DNA from 2 places in the Actinomadura sp. NPDC049753 genome. Region 2 is predicted to be linked to the other one. Evidence: predicted binding sites of a transcription regulator. Region 2 holds the regulator's gene; the other holds the start of a gene.

Region 1 (7,196 bases), on a different contig from region 2:
TGCAGGCGATGTCGACCGAGACGGGGCCGGACGAGGCGTCCGACCAGTCGACGATGCCGGTGAGCCCGCCGTACGACCACAGGGTGTTGTCGGCGTGGTAGTCGCGGTGGATGAACCGGGAGGGCGCCTCCGGGGCGGGCCGGGCGGCGACCTCGAAGGCGCGTTCCCACAGGTCGGGGCGGAGCGCGTGCTTGGGCGGGAGCCGCACGTCGAGGCGGTTGTGCGGGACGTAGGGCGGCATCGTGGACGCGCCGTTCAGCTCGTGCACCGACAGCAGCGCGGCGGCGAGCTGGATCAGGTACTCGGGCAGGTCGTCGTGGGAGGGGCGCGGCGGGTGGCCCCGGAGCCGGGTGAGGAGCAGGGCCGGGACGTCGCAGTAGGCGCCCGACGGGTCGGCGGCCACCAGGGACGGTGCGGGGATCTTGCTGCTGGCGAGCAGCGCGAGCGCCGCGATCTCGCGCTCGGGGGAGAACTCGGCGTCGCCGTAGCAGTGGCGGGGAGCGGCCTCGCGGGAGGTCCAGCGGCGCAGGACGAGGTGGTGCTCCTCACCGGAGCGGCTCTCGACGAGGAGGGCGTGGTTGGCGTGGGCGGAGCCGCCGGCGAGGGGCCGCACCATGCGGACCTCGGCGCCCTTGCCGAGGCATTCCTCCACCCATCGCAGGGTGGTGTGCCCGGGCGGGACGCCGGTCGGCAGGCAGGGAGCCGGTAGGTGGGTCACCTGATCCATGAAAACGGATTCCGAAGGGTATTGGGAGTGGTTTTGCGAAGACGGAAAGTAACAAAACGCACGTCATCGGGGTGACATGAAAGAAGCATCTTCGGTCGTCCCGGGGGTTCGCGGGACGAATGCCGCGAATACCGGGAGGTATCAGGATGCCGGGTGGGGCCCGCGCCGGCCCCACCCGGACGCTCGTCAGTCCTTGGTCTCGCGGCGGGGACGCAGCAGCGCCTCGGCGAGCGCGAGCATGGTCTCCTCCAGGGTGGACAGCCGCTTCAGCACGTCCTCGTGCACCGCGTTGACCTGCTTGGACACATCGTCGTGGACGCCGTCCATCTTCCGGCCGACCTCGTCCTCGACATGGGAGAAGCGCTTGGCGAAATCCGCCTGCGCCGCGTCGGCGCGCCGCGCGGCCTCGTCCTGCATGCTCTCCACCCGCCTCGCGAATTCGGCCTGGACGCCGCCGACCTGCCGCGCGACGTCCTCCTGCATGGTCCCGACCTGCTTGGCGACGTCGTCGTGGATGCTCCCGACCTGCCGCGTGACGTCCTGGTGGATGTCGCCGATCCGCTTGCCGAAGTCGTGGTGGACGCCGCTGACCTGCCGCGACATCTCGCTGTGCACGGACTCGACCTGCTTGGCGACGTCGGCGTGCACCGACTCGACGCGGCGGGAGACGATGTCGACCTGCGCGGTGAACTCCTCCAGCGCGCTGTCGACCCGCTTGGTGACCTCCTCGTGGATGTTCTCGATGCGCTTGCGGACGTCGTCGTGCACGTCCTCGAACCTGCGGGAGAACTCGTCCATGCGCTTGGCGACGTCGCTGTAGGCGGTCTCGGCGATCTGCGACATGGTGGCCTTGACCTCGTCGCGGTCGGGCCGGGCGCGCAGCTCCTCGATCAGCGGGTCGACGGCCTCGGCGAGGTGCTTCTCCAGCGCGTCGAACCGGTCGCCGTACTCGGCCGCCGGGCGCCGCGCGATCTCGGCCAGCAGCCGGTGCACCTCGGCGATCTCCAGCGTGGCGGGCAGCCGGTTGATCCGCTCGCCGAGCCCGTCGAGGCGCCCGTCGACGCTCTCGAACCGGCCGTCCAGCCCGCCCAGCTTGCCCGAGACCCCTTCGAGGCGCCCGTCGACGCCGTCCAGCCGCCCGTCGAGCCCGTCGAGGCGGCCGCCGACGCCCTCGACCCGGCCGTTGACCGCCTCAAGGCCCTGCTCCATCCGCTCGGCCATCTCGCCGAGCGCCTGGTCGACCCGTGACGTGACCCCGTTGACCGAGTGTTCGAGCCGCTCGGACCGGTGGCCGAGCTCCGCGAGCGACTTGTCGAGCCGGTTGAAGCGGACGGACGCGGCCTCCATGCTGCCCTGGAGCTTGTCCAGCCGCTTGGTCATCTCGTCCATGCGCTGCGACGCCTGCTGGGTGGCGTCGGTGATCTGCTGCGCGGAGTCGAGGACGGCCTGGATGCGGGTCAGGCCCTCGTCGACGTTCTCGGCCACCACGCCGACGTCGGCCCACAGCGCGGGCAGCTCGGCGACGGGCTTGACCCGCTCGCCGAACGCCTCGATGTGCTCGGCCAGGCCCTCGGCCCATTCAGGGGGCTTTCCGGACAGGTCGTCGACCTGCCCGCGGACGCTCTCGATCTGTCCGGTCAGCCCGCTGAGCTCGCGCTCCCGGACCTCGCGGAGAAGCCACTCCATGCCTTCCAGGCGCTGGCGGATCTCGTCGAGGACCTGACCCTGTGAGCGCTGTTCGTAGACGTGGTCCTGCGCCGCACGGGCGAGCAACTCCCGCATCCGATCCGAGACCGGTTGACCCCCCGTCTGCAGGAAGTTGTGATTCGTTTCCACCCGATGCTCCTTCGTGTGCCGGCGCGACGAAATGACGCACGGCAAATGAATCTCTGGAGTGGCCACTGTAGTGCGTGTAGAGCGCGGCTAAAACGGGTAGCAGAGAAGATTGCGAGTTCTGCGGAATGCGCCTGTTATCCGACTAGACGGGATAGCGAGATATCGCCGAATGCGCGGCGGGGTTTCCGTTTCACGCTTATTGCCCTTGTTGGGGGGATAGGTGGCGTGGACGGTGGCGGGCGGTGCGGGACGGGTCCGGCGTTCCGGGTGCCGTTCTGTCCGTACATCTCGTCCAACATCGGCAGTTCCCGAACCTCGGGGACGGCCACACCGGCCCGACGCGCGCGCGTCGCGCGTGATGCCGAGGGGCGGGTTCGGGCCCTTTTCGGGAGGGCTTTAGGGGGACGGGCGTCCCGGCCGGTGAACCTGCCTTGGTGTTATCGCGCCGGTTGATCTCGGCGAGCCGATTCCCGCGCCGCGCCGTGCCCTTGCCGGGCGGCCGCAATCCCTGGTGCGCGCAATGCCGGAAAGCGTCGATGATTTGCACCGCCATGGCGCGTCGCCCGGTCCCCCTTGGCGTTGCGCCGCCGAGTGGGAGATCTTTGGGCAGGGTTGCCGGGCGGAGCCCGCCCCGGGCGGGTCAGGCCCCGGCGACCGGCCGGTCAGGCCGCTGGGACGGGGTGCGTCAGCAGGGCGACGGGATCGCGCCCCACGCGCGTCACCACGAGGGTCAGCTCCTTGGCGCCGCGTCCCGCGCGGCGCCCCCCGAAGCCGAGGTCGCGGCGGAGCCGGTCGACGTCGACGGCGGAACCCCGCTTCTTGACGGTCAGCACGCCGATCTCGCGGCGGCGCAGCTCGGCACGCAGCCGCTTCACGGAGAACGGCAGCACGTCCTCTACCTCGTAGGCGGAGGCGAAGGGCGTCGGGCGCAGCTCGTCGGAGGTGACGTACGCGATGTGGGGGTCCGCCAAGCCGCCGCCGACCAGGTCCGCGACTTCGCCGACCAGATGGGCCCGGATCACGGCGCCGTCAGGCTCGTACAGGTAACGGCCCCACGCGCGTACGTCCGGGTCGTCCAGCCGCTGGGGAGTCAGGGTCCACACCTGAGGCTCTGCTTTCGTGTGAGGCTCTGTTCCCGAGAGATGGGTGTCGGACGCGAGGAGAGTGGCCCGCCGACCCACCTCCCCGGCCAGCCCGCCCAGCCAGAGGGCTGCTTCCTTGACCTCACCCCCGACCGAGACCCACTCGGCCTCTGCGTCGTCCGGTACGGCCTCATGCGGAATGCCAGGCGCGACCTTCACGCAGGCCGCGGGCACCTGGCCGGCCATGGCCAGGACGACGTCGAGCGGCGGCTCATACGAACGGGGATCGAAGACGCGGCCCCGCGCCGTGCGCCGTCCAGGATCGGCGAAGACCGCGTCGAACCCGGCCGGGTCCTCCTCGGTGGCGTCCCCGACCCGGACGGAGGCGAGATCGTCCAGCCCGAAGGCGGCCACGTTGGCGCGGGCCACCTCGGCGGTCAGCGGGTCCAGTTCCACGCCGTCCCCGGCCAGGCCCGCGCGCGCTCGGGCGATGAGGTCGGCGCCTATCCCGCATCCCAGCTCCAGCACGCGCGCGCCGGGCAGCCGGTCCGCGAACCTTCCGGCGCGGTAGGCCGCCACGCTCGCGCGCGTCGACTGCTCAAGCCCCGCCTGCGTGAAGTACATGCGGTCGGCGTCCGCCCCGAACTTTGCCCGCGCCCTCCTCCGCAACCGGACCTGCGTCAGCGCGGCGGCCACGAGCGGAGGATCGTGCCGCTCCCGCAGCCGCGACGCCGTGGCGAGCAGACCGTCCTCGCTCACGTCCGCCTCGGCCGTCTCCCTGAGGAGCGCCTGGCCGGAGGGGGTGCTCAGGGCCCGGAACGACGCGATGTCCATAGGGTGGAAGTTAGCGGCCGAGCCGGACGGCGGAGACCGGACCGCGGCCGCGGGTGAACGTCCGGGGACGGCCGCCGGGCGGGTTCGTGTCCGTGTTGACGGGGTAACGGGCACGGAATAGTCTCACGACTGGCACTCTCAAGGGTAGAGTGCCAAATACAGCGACGAAGGTCGGTCTGGCACCCGCGACGGCAGGCCGGTCCAGGGTCGCCTCTTCTGTCACATGTGCTGGTCGGTCATCCGTGGCCGGCCGAGGACCAATCGAAGGGGAGGTCAGATCGTGACGACCGCCACCAAGGTTGTTCTCAAGCCGCTTGAGGACCGCATCGTCGTCCAGCCGCTTGAGGCCGAGACCACCACCGCGTCGGGCCTGGTGATTCCGGACACCGCCAAGGAGAAGCCCCAGGAGGGCACCGTCCTTGCCGTTGGCCCGGGTCGCGTCGACGACAAGGGCGAGCGCGTCCCCGTCGACGTCAAGGTCGGCGAGGTCGTGCTCTACAGCAAGTACGGCGGCACCGAGGTCAAGTACAACGGCGAGGAGTACCTCGTCCTCTCGGCCCGCGACGTGCTCGCGGTCATCGAGAAGTAATCACCGAGACGTGATGCACCCGCCCCGGTCGGCGCCGCCTTCGGGCGGCCCGCCGGGGCGGATCGCGTGAAAGAGGAGTATCCGCATGGCGAAGATCCTGGAGTTCGAGGAGGACGCTCGCCGGGCTCTTGAGCGCGGCGTCAACGCTCTCGCGGACGCCGTCAAGGTGACGATCGGCCCGCGCGGCCGCAACGTCGTCATCGACAAGAAGTTCGGCGCGCCGACGATCACCAACGACGGCGTCACCATCGCCCGCGAGGTGGAGCTGGAGGACCCCTACGAGAACCTCGGGGCCCAGCTCGCCAAGGAAGTGGCGACCAAGACCAACGACATCGCGGGCGACGGCACCACCACGGCGACCGTCCTCGCGCAGGCGCTGGTCCGCGAGGGGATCCGCAACGTGGCGGCCGGCGCCTCGCCGCTCGCCCTCAAGCGGGGCATCGACACGGCCGCCCAGTACGTCTCCGACCAGCTGCTGAAGTCGGCCCGCGAGGTCGAGGAGAAGGGCGAGATCGCGCACGTCGCGACCATCTCCGCGCAGGACCCGCAGATCGGCGAGCTGATCGCCGAGGCGTTCGAGAAGGTCGGCAAGGACGGCGTCATCACCGTCGAGGAGGCCCACACGATGGGCCTCGAGCTGGAGTTCACCGAGGGCCTCCAGTTCGACAAGGGCTACCTGTCGCCGCACATGGTCACCGACCACGAGCGCATGGAGGCCGTCCTGGAGGACGCCTACGTGCTGATCGTGGACGGCAAGATCTCCAACGTGCAGGAGTTCCTGCCGCTGGCCGAGAAGGTCGCCCAGACCAAGAAGCCGCTGCTCGTGGTGGCCGAGGACGTCGAGGGCGAGGCGCTGGCGCTGCTCGTCGCCAACAAGATCCGCGGCACCTTCCTGTCCGTCGCGGTCAAGGCGCCCGGCTTCGGCGACCGCCGCAAGGCGATGCTCGGCGACATGGCCACCCTGACCGGCGGCCAGGTCGTCAGCGAGGCGATCGGCCTCAAGCTCGACTCGATCGGGCTGGAGGACCTCGGCCGCGCCCGCCGGATCACCGTCACCAAGGACGCCACCACCATCGTCGACGGCGAGGGCTCGGCGGACGAGGTCACCGCCCGGATCAACCAGATCAAGGTGGAGATCGAGAACAGCGACTCCGACTGGGACCGCGAGAAGCTGCAGGAGCGCCTGGCCAAGCTGGCCGGCGGCGTCTGCGTGCTGCGCGTCGGCGCCGCCACCGAGGTGGAGCTGAAGGAGAAGAAGCACCGCCTGGAGGACGCCATCTCGGCGACCCGAGCGGCGATCGAGGAGGGCATCGTCTCCGGCGGCGGCAGCGCCCTGGTGCACGTCGCCAAGGAGGGCTTCGGCGCCCTCGGCCTGTCCGGCGACGAGGCGACCGGCGCCGAGGCGGTCCGCCGCGCGCTGCTCGAGCCGCTGCGCTGGATCTCCGAGAACGCCGGCCAGGAGGGCTACGTCGTCGTCTCCAAGGTGGAGGCGCTGCAGGCCGGGCACGGCTACAACGCCGCCACCGGCGAGTACGGCGACCTCATCGCCCAGGGCGTCATCGACCCGGTGAAGGTCACCCGCTCGGCGGTCACCAACGCCGCCTCCATCGCGGGCATGCTCCTCACCACCGAGGCGCTCGTGGTCGACAAGCCGGAGGAGGCCGACGAGGCCGCCGGCGGCGGCCACGGCCACGGTCACGGCCACGGCCACTGAGATCGGCCGACCGGCGGGCTCGTCCCGTCCGGGAAGCAGTAGGCGAGACCCCCGTCCGTCCGGGCGGGGGTCTCGCCGCGTCGCGGCCGAGTGGCCGTCCCGCCCGCCACGCCCGGCAGCACGATGACCACGACGCGTAATAACTCCAGGTTCGCTCCCGCACTGTGACCATTCCGTTGTAGAGGACAGTGGAGACACGCCCGGGGGTGCTGGGCATCATGCTTGACGTGACCGAGGGATGCTTCGCCGGGACCATGACCGCGCGCGCTGCCGACCCCTCGAACGGGCCCGCCCCTCCCGCCCCCCGCGACACCGCCCGTTCGGCGCGGGCGCTGCGCGCCGCGGACGCGGGCGACGGCGACCTCAGGGAGCTGACCCATCTCGCCGTGCAGGGCGACCCGGGCGCCATCGAGG
Region 2 (7,196 bases):
GGTGCGGCCGCGCATGTACGCCAGGGGGGCGACCTCGATGGTGCCGGCGGCCATCAGGCGCGGGATCGAGTCGGGGTCGACCATGTCGTGGAGCGCGTCGTACAGGGGGCGCAGGTACGGGTCGATCTTCTCGTAGAGCGTTCCCGGCAGGAAGCCGAGCCGCTCGCCCGCCTCGACGGCGGGCCGCGTGAGGATGATCCGGTTGACCTGCTTGTCCTGCAGGGCGCGGACGGCCTTGGCCATGGCGAGGTACGTCTTGCCGGTGCCGGCCGGGCCGATGCCGAACACGATCGTGTGCTTGTCGATCGCGTCGACGTACCGCCGCTGGTTCAGCGTCTTCGGGCGGATGGTCCGGCCCCGGCTGGACAGCACGTCCAGGGTGAGGACCTCCGCGGGACGCGCGCCGCTCTCGCCGCGCAGCATCGCCAGGCTGCGCTCGACGGCGTCCGGGGTGAGCTGGGTGCCGCCCTTCAGCAGTTCGAGCATCTCGGTGAACAGCCGCGAGACGAGGTCGGTCTCGCCCTCGGGACCGGTCACGGTGATCTCGTTGCCGCGGACGTGGATGTCGATGCCGGCGCCGAAAGCGTGCTCGATCGCGTGGAGCAACTCATCCCGGGAGCCGAGCAGGCTCACCATCGAATGGTCGTCCGGCACCACGATCTTGATCTGCGAGCGCGAGCCTGTCCGGTCGTCGCGCCCCGTGCGGGTTGCCCTCGCGTGAGTTGATTCGACCATCAGCCGGGCCTTGCGGCCTATCGGACCTGCCTTCTGTCTGCTCCGGGTGTCCTGGTGTACCGGTTCCATCGTACTGGCGACCCCCGACACACCGCCGCAGCATTTTCCGCGCGCGGCGGGCGGCTCAGCCGGGCGGCCAGTTCAGGCCACGTCCGCCCAGCACGTGGGCGTGCACGTGGAACACCGTCTGGCCCGCCTGGGAGCCGGTGTTGAACACGATCCGGTAGCCGGTCTCGGCGACGCCCTCGTCGGCGGCGACCGCGTGGGCCTCGCGCACCATCTCGGCGAGCAGTTCGGCGTCCGAGGCGGCCAGCTCACCGACCGTCGGGTGGTGGTCACGCGGGATGACCAGCACGTGCGTCGGCGCCTGGGGGTTGATGTCGCGGAACGCCACCGTCCCCGCCGACTCGCGGACGATCGTGGCGGGCACGTCCCCAGAAACGATCTTGCAGAACAGGCAGTCGGTCATCTGTCTCCCCTCGCGGCGGTCCGCGACCGCCCGGAAATCCTATCGGGACCGGCGCGGGCACGGATCGCGGCCGTTCGGCCGGACGGGGTTCCCGTCGATCGAATCCCCCGTAGCGGTCGGCATTTCGACCTGCCACTGGCTAAGGTTGTCAGCTCAGGCGTAACCCCCCGGTTCGCAAGGCGTTGCGGCACATCTCGCCCCCGGCGGGAACGCCCGGATCACGTCGGTCCGACGCGACCGTCCGAATGGACGGCGGGGGGCCGGCAAAGGCGGCGGATAGGTGACCGAGGCAAACCAGGACATGCCCTTTCGTAAACCGAACGACGAGGGTGCGCGTCCCACTGACGTGACCGAGACCCTCGTGGCCAGGGGCACGGCGGGCGCGGTGGCCGTCGCCTGGGACGCCGATCAGGCGGTGACCGCCCTCTACAGCGCCAACTACCGTTCGCTGGTGCGCCTGGCGGCCATGCTCGTCCGGGACGCGGGGACGGCCGAGGAGGTCGTGCAGGACGCGTTCGTCGCGATGCACGGCGGCTGGCGCCGGCTGCGCGACCCGGACAAGGCCCTGTCGTACCTGCGCCAGTCGGTGGTCAACCGGTCGCGATCGGTGCTCCGGCACCGCGCCGTCGTCGAGAAGTACGCCCCCAAGGGCCTGCCCGACGCGCCGAGCGCGGAAGCCGGCGCCATCGGAGAGCTGGAGCGCTCGGCGGTGATCGACGCGCTCTCCCGGCTCCCCGCACGCCAGCGGGAGGCGCTCGTCCTTCGCTACTACGCCGATCTGTCCGAAGCGGAGATCGCCAACGCGATGGGCATCTCCCGCGGCGCCGTGAAGAGTCATACGGCGCGCGGCATGACCGCGCTACGCAACGTCCTGGAGCAGTTCTCATGACCACCGACCCCCACGACGAGCACGGCGAGATCCTCCGCCGCGCCCTGCACGCGGAGGCGGACTCGGTCAACCCCGCGGGCGACGGCCTGGAGCGCATCCAGGCCCGTATCGCCGACGGCCGGCGCCGCCGGACCGGCCTCGGACGGTTCGGCCCGGCGCGCTTCGGGTTCGACCGGTTCACCGTGAACTGGGCGCGCCCCCTCCTCGCCGTGGCCGCGGCCGTGCTGATCGCCGGGCTGGGCGTGACGGCGCCGCAGACGATCGACATGATCCAGCAGTCGGTCGGCAGCAACAGCCCGTCCGGCGACGGGGGCGACGACAGCACCGGAGACCGCACCGGCCCGGGGGTCGACCCCGAGTTCCCGGTCCCGTCCTCGCCGGGCGCCAGCACGTCGGGCGAGCCGAGCACCCCGCAGACGCCGAGCACCAGTTCCTCGCCGGGGCTGTCGTCGTGCCGCATCCCCTCGCCGGGCGCCTCGGCCGGAACGACCGCCACGCCGACGCCGGCGACCACGCCGTGCCCGAGCGAGACCCCGACGCAGGCGCCGCCCACGACGCCGGCCCCGCCCACCTCCACGACGCCCGAGGCGCCGAGCAAGCCCACCGAGCAGCCGACGCAGTCCGCGACGAGCGAGCCCGCGGTGACGACCGAGCAGAACCCCGCCACCACCCCGTGACGGCGCCCGCCGGCGCTACCAGCGGCCGGTGGCGGCCAGCAGCACGCTGGCCGCCGCGACTCCCGCGGTCGAGGTGCGCAGGACGGTCGGGCCGAGCCGCGCGGGACGCCCGCCCGCGGCGGCGAAGCGTTCCAGCTCGTCCTCGCTGATCCCGCCCTCGGGGCCGACCACGAGGACGATGTCGCCCCGCGCGGGCGGCTCCACGGCGCTCAGCGGCGCCTCGGCCCCCTCGTGCAGGACCAGGGCCAGGGACGCGCCGGCGATCCGCTCGGCGACGTCCTCGGTGGACTCCAGCTCCGCCACCTCGGGCAGGCGACCGCGCCGCGCCTGCTTGCCGGCCTCGCGGGCGGTCGCGCGCCAGCGCCCGAGGGCCTTGTCGCGCCGCTCCGGGCGCCAGCGGGTGACGCACCGGGACGCCGACCACGGGACGATCTCGTCCACGCCGACCTCGGTCATGGTCTCGACCGCGAGCTCGCCCCTGTCGCCCTTCGGGAGGGCCTGGACGACCACGAGGCGGGGCGCGGGCGGGGGCTCCCGGTGCCGGGCCAGCACGTCCAGCGTGAGGGACGCCCGGTCGGCCGCGGTGACGACGCATTCGGCCAGCAGGCCCTCGCCGTCGGTCAGGTCGACCCGCTCCCCCGGCCGCAGCCGCCGCACGGCCGCCGCGTGCCGGCCCTCGGGCCCGTCCAACAGGACGCGGTCGCGTTCCAGCTCGGCCGTCCCGGCGAGGAAGACCGGCGGGCTCATCCGAGCCGTCCGGGGGAACCGGGGCTCCGGCGGACGTCGCTCATCGCTGCCACCCTGCTCCTCAATCGCCGCGGCGGCCTTCCTCGTAGGCCGCCGCCACCGCGCTTCAGTGCTGGTTGAAGACGTCCTTGAGACGCGAGAACACGCCGCGCTGCCCGGGGGCGAACCTGCCGGGCGGGCGCTCCTCGCCGCGCAGCACCGCGAGCCGCCGCAGCAGCTCCTCCTGCTCCTCGTCGAGCTTGTTCGGCGTCTCCACGTTGACGTGGATCATCAGATCGCCGCGGCCGCTCTCGTTGAGGTGCCGGACGCCCCGGTTGTAGAGCGTGATGACCTGCCCCGACTGCGTGCCGGGCTTGATGTCGACGCTCTCGGCGGCGTCCAGCGTCTCGATCGTGACGCTGGTCCCGAGCGCCGCCGCCGTCATCGGGATCTCGACCGTGCAGTGCAGGTCGTCGCCCTCCCGCTCGAAGATCGGGTGCGGCTTCTCCACGATCTCCAGGAACAGGTCTCCGGGCGGGCCGCCGCCCGGGCCGATCTCGCCCTCGCCGGCGAGCTGGATGTGGATGCCGTTCTCCACGCCGGCCGGGATCTTGACCTTGACGGTGCGCCGCGTGCGGACCCGGCCGTCGCCGGAGCACTCGGTGCACGGGTTGCGGATCACCGAGCCGAAGCCGCCGCACGCCGGGCACGGCCGGGCCGTCATGACCTGGCCGAGGAACGAGCGCTGGACCTGCTGCACCTCTCCACGGCCGTGGCACGTCTCACACGTCTCCGGGTGGGTGCCGGGCGCGCAGCCCGACCCCTCGCAGGTCGTGCAGGCGACCGCCGTGTCGATGGACAGCTCGCGGGTGGTGCCGAACGCGGTCTCGGCGAGGTCGAGCTCGACCCGCAGCGTCGCGTTGCGGCCGCGCCGGGCGCGCGACCGCGGACCCCGCGAGGTCGCGGTGCCGAAGAAGGCGTCCATGATGTCGCTGAACGGGAACCCGGCGCCGCCGAACCCGCCGGCCCCGGCCCCGCCCGCGGACGCGAACGGGTCCGCGCCGAGGTCGTACATCTCGCGCTTCTTGGGGTCGGAGAGCACCTCGTAGGCCTGGGTGATCTCCTTGAACCGCTCCTGGGTCTCCGGATCCGGGTTGACGTCCGGGTGGAGTTCCCGCGCGAGCCGGCGGTAGGCCTTCTTGACCTCGTCGGCGCTGGCGTCCCGCCGGACGCCCAGGGTCGCGTAGTAGTCGTTCGCCACTTACGACCCCGCCAGGATCTGTCCCACGTAGCGTGCCACTGCCCGTACCGCTCCCATCGTGCTGGGGTAATCCATGCGTGTCGGCCCGAGCACTCCCAGCCGGGCCAGAGTGAGGTCGCCCACCCCGTAGTCGGCGGCGACGACCGAGGTCGACTTGAGCCCCAGGTCGGGGTTCTCGGTGCCGATCCGCACCGTAACTGTAGAGGAGTCGCCGGTCTCGCCGAGCAGCCGCATGAGGACCACCTGCTCCTCCAGCGCCACCAGCACCTCCCGCAGGCTCTGCGAGAAGTCCACGGCGGCGAGGTTGGCCGCCCCGGCGAAAACGATCTTCTCCTCGTGCTTCTCGACGAGCGTCTCCAGCAGGACCGACAGGACCGCCGCCGCCACCGGCCGCTCCTCCGGGCCCACCTTGTCGGGCAGGTCCGCCACGGCCGCAGGGACCTCGCCGAAGCCGAGCCCGTCCAGGCACGTGTTGAGCAACGCCCGCAGGTGGCCGATCGATTCCTCGGAGATCTGCCCGGTCTCGATGACGCGCTGCTCGACCCGGCCGGTGTTGGTGATCAGGACGAGCAGCAGCCGCCCCTCCGCCACCGGGACCAGCTCCACGTGCCGGACCGCCGAGCGGGTCAGCGACGGGTACTGCACCACCGCGACCTGCCGGGTCAGCTGCGCGAGCAGCCGCACCGTCCGGCCGACGACGTCGTCGAGGTCGTAGGCCCCCGACAGGAACGTCTCGATCGCGCGGCGCTCGGCGACCGACAGCGGCTTGATCGTGGACAGCCGGTCGACGAACAGCCGGTAGCCCTTGTCGGTGGGGACGCGCCCGGCGCTGGTGTGGGGCTGGGCGATGTAGCCCTGCTCCTCCAGCACCGCCATGTCGTTGCGGATGGTCGCGGGCGACACCCCGAGGTTGTGCCGGTCGGCCAGCGCCTTGGATCCCACCGGCTCGTTGGTGGAGACGTAGTCCTCGACGATGGCGCGCAGGACCGCTAGTTTCCGGTCGTCCAGCACGATGTCACCTCCTTCGTCCGGCCGGTCCGTGCCACTGGCACTCCTTGCTTTCGAGTGCCAAGTCTACGGCCCGGACGGCTCGACTGGAGCGCCCCCGCACTCTCCGCATGGCTGCGTGATCCTATCCGGCCGGGAAACCGGCGCCACGCCGAAGAACGCGGGGCGGCGCCGCGGGAGCGTCCCGCCCGGTTAATGTGCGGATCTGTGCGGAGTAAGAACTACGGAAACGACGTGCTGGGCGGCGACTGGCGCAGGCCCCGCAAGGGCCAGATCCCGGAGGTGCCCGCCGAGCCCGGCCTGGTCGCCGAGGATCCCGACAGCGGTTTCTGCGGCGCCGTGGTCGGCTGCGACAAGTTCGGCGTCACCCTGGAGGACCGGTTCGGCAAGCGCCGGGTGTTCCCGCTGACCAGGTCCGGGTTCCTCATCGACGGGAAACCGGTCACCCTCGTGCGGCCGGCCGCCGCGCCCGCGGGCCCGGCCCGGTCGGCCTCGGGGTCGATCGCCGTCCGGGGCCTGCGGGCGCAGGTCGCCAAGGAGAGCCGCATCTACGTGGAGGGCCTCCACGACGCCGAGCTGGTCGAGAAGATCTGGGGCCACGACCTGCGCGTCGAGGGCGTCGTCGTCGAGTACCTCGAAGGCGTCGACGACCTGCCCGCCATCGTCGAGGAGTTCGCCCCCGAGGAGGGACGGCGCCTCGGCGTCCTGGTCGACCACCTCGTGGAGGGGTCCAAGGAGTCGCGGATCGCCGCCCGGGTCACCTCGCCGCACGTCCTCGTCACCGGCCACCCGTTCATCGACATCTGGGAGGCCGTCAAGCCCGCGGCCGTCGGCATCCGCGCCTGGCCCCGCATCCCCCGCGGCGTCCCCTGGAAGGAAGGCGTGATCGCCGAACTCGGCTGGGGCGACGACACGGGCGCCGCCTGGAAACGCATCCTCGGCTCGGTGAACGCCTACACCGACCTGGAGCCCGCCCTCCTCGGCCGCGTGGAGGAACTCATCGACTTCGTGACTGGCTAGCCCAGGGGGGCGACCCCCTGGAACCCCCGTTGCGAGCCGGGCGATCCTCCCGCCACGGTGCTTGGTTTCCGTGCCCGTGCGGGTTCGTGACGTGTCGCTCCGGCCGCCCGACCCGTGCCCCGGCTCAGCTCAACTCCGAGAGCGTCATGATGTGGCACATCCAAGAGGGATGGAGCGCCTTTCACCCCTCGGCGCGTGGCGTGGTTCCGGTCGGCGCTGGTCAGGTGAGGGCTCGGACTACCGCGTCGGCCAGGAGGCGGCCCTTGAGGGTGAGGACTGCTCGGCCCTGCTCGTAGGGGGCGGGTTCGACCAGGCCGTCGGCTATCGCTCTGCGGGCGGCGCCGTCGTCCAGGAGATGGGCGGGGCAGCCCTGGGCGAGGCGCAGTTCGAGCATGACGCGTTCGATGTGCC

The links. Region 2 encodes HrcA, which represses chaperone genes, less so after heat shock. Its sites were predicted from a motif close to TTGGCACTCTCNNNNNGAGAGTGCCAA; they were not measured.
Region 1: groES (co-chaperone GroES) is a predicted target of HrcA. The motif match lies at 4,609-4,635, and genes of this name have one in related genera.

The regions. Positions count from the first base shown of each region.
Region 1 covers NZ_JBFARL010000005.1:979-8,174, reverse strand. The annotation lists gene AB0K37_RS02455 (aminoglycoside phosphotransferase family protein) at 1-727, opposite strand, end outside; gene AB0K37_RS02450 (hypothetical protein) at 914-2,563, opposite strand; gene AB0K37_RS02445 (SAM-dependent methyltransferase) at 3,226-4,479, opposite strand; gene groES (co-chaperone GroES) at 4,757-5,068, shown strand; gene groL (chaperonin GroEL) at 5,154-6,782, shown strand; gene AB0K37_RS02430 (sigma-70 family RNA polymerase sigma factor) at 7,010-7,196, shown strand, end outside.
Region 2 covers NZ_JBFARL010000009.1:6,947-14,142, forward strand. The annotation lists gene AB0K37_RS04265 (PhoH family protein) at 1-636, opposite strand, end outside; gene AB0K37_RS04270 (histidine triad nucleotide-binding protein) at 860-1,204, opposite strand; gene AB0K37_RS04275 (SigE family RNA polymerase sigma factor) at 1,551-2,093, shown strand; gene AB0K37_RS04280 (hypothetical protein) at 2,090-2,770, shown strand; gene AB0K37_RS04285 (16S rRNA (uracil(1498)-N(3))-methyltransferase) at 2,786-3,517, opposite strand; gene dnaJ (molecular chaperone DnaJ) at 3,624-4,757, opposite strand; gene hrcA (heat-inducible transcriptional repressor HrcA) at 4,758-5,768, opposite strand; gene AB0K37_RS04300 (DUF3097 domain-containing protein) at 5,973-6,785, shown strand; gene hemW (radical SAM family heme chaperone HemW) at 7,006-7,196, opposite strand, start outside.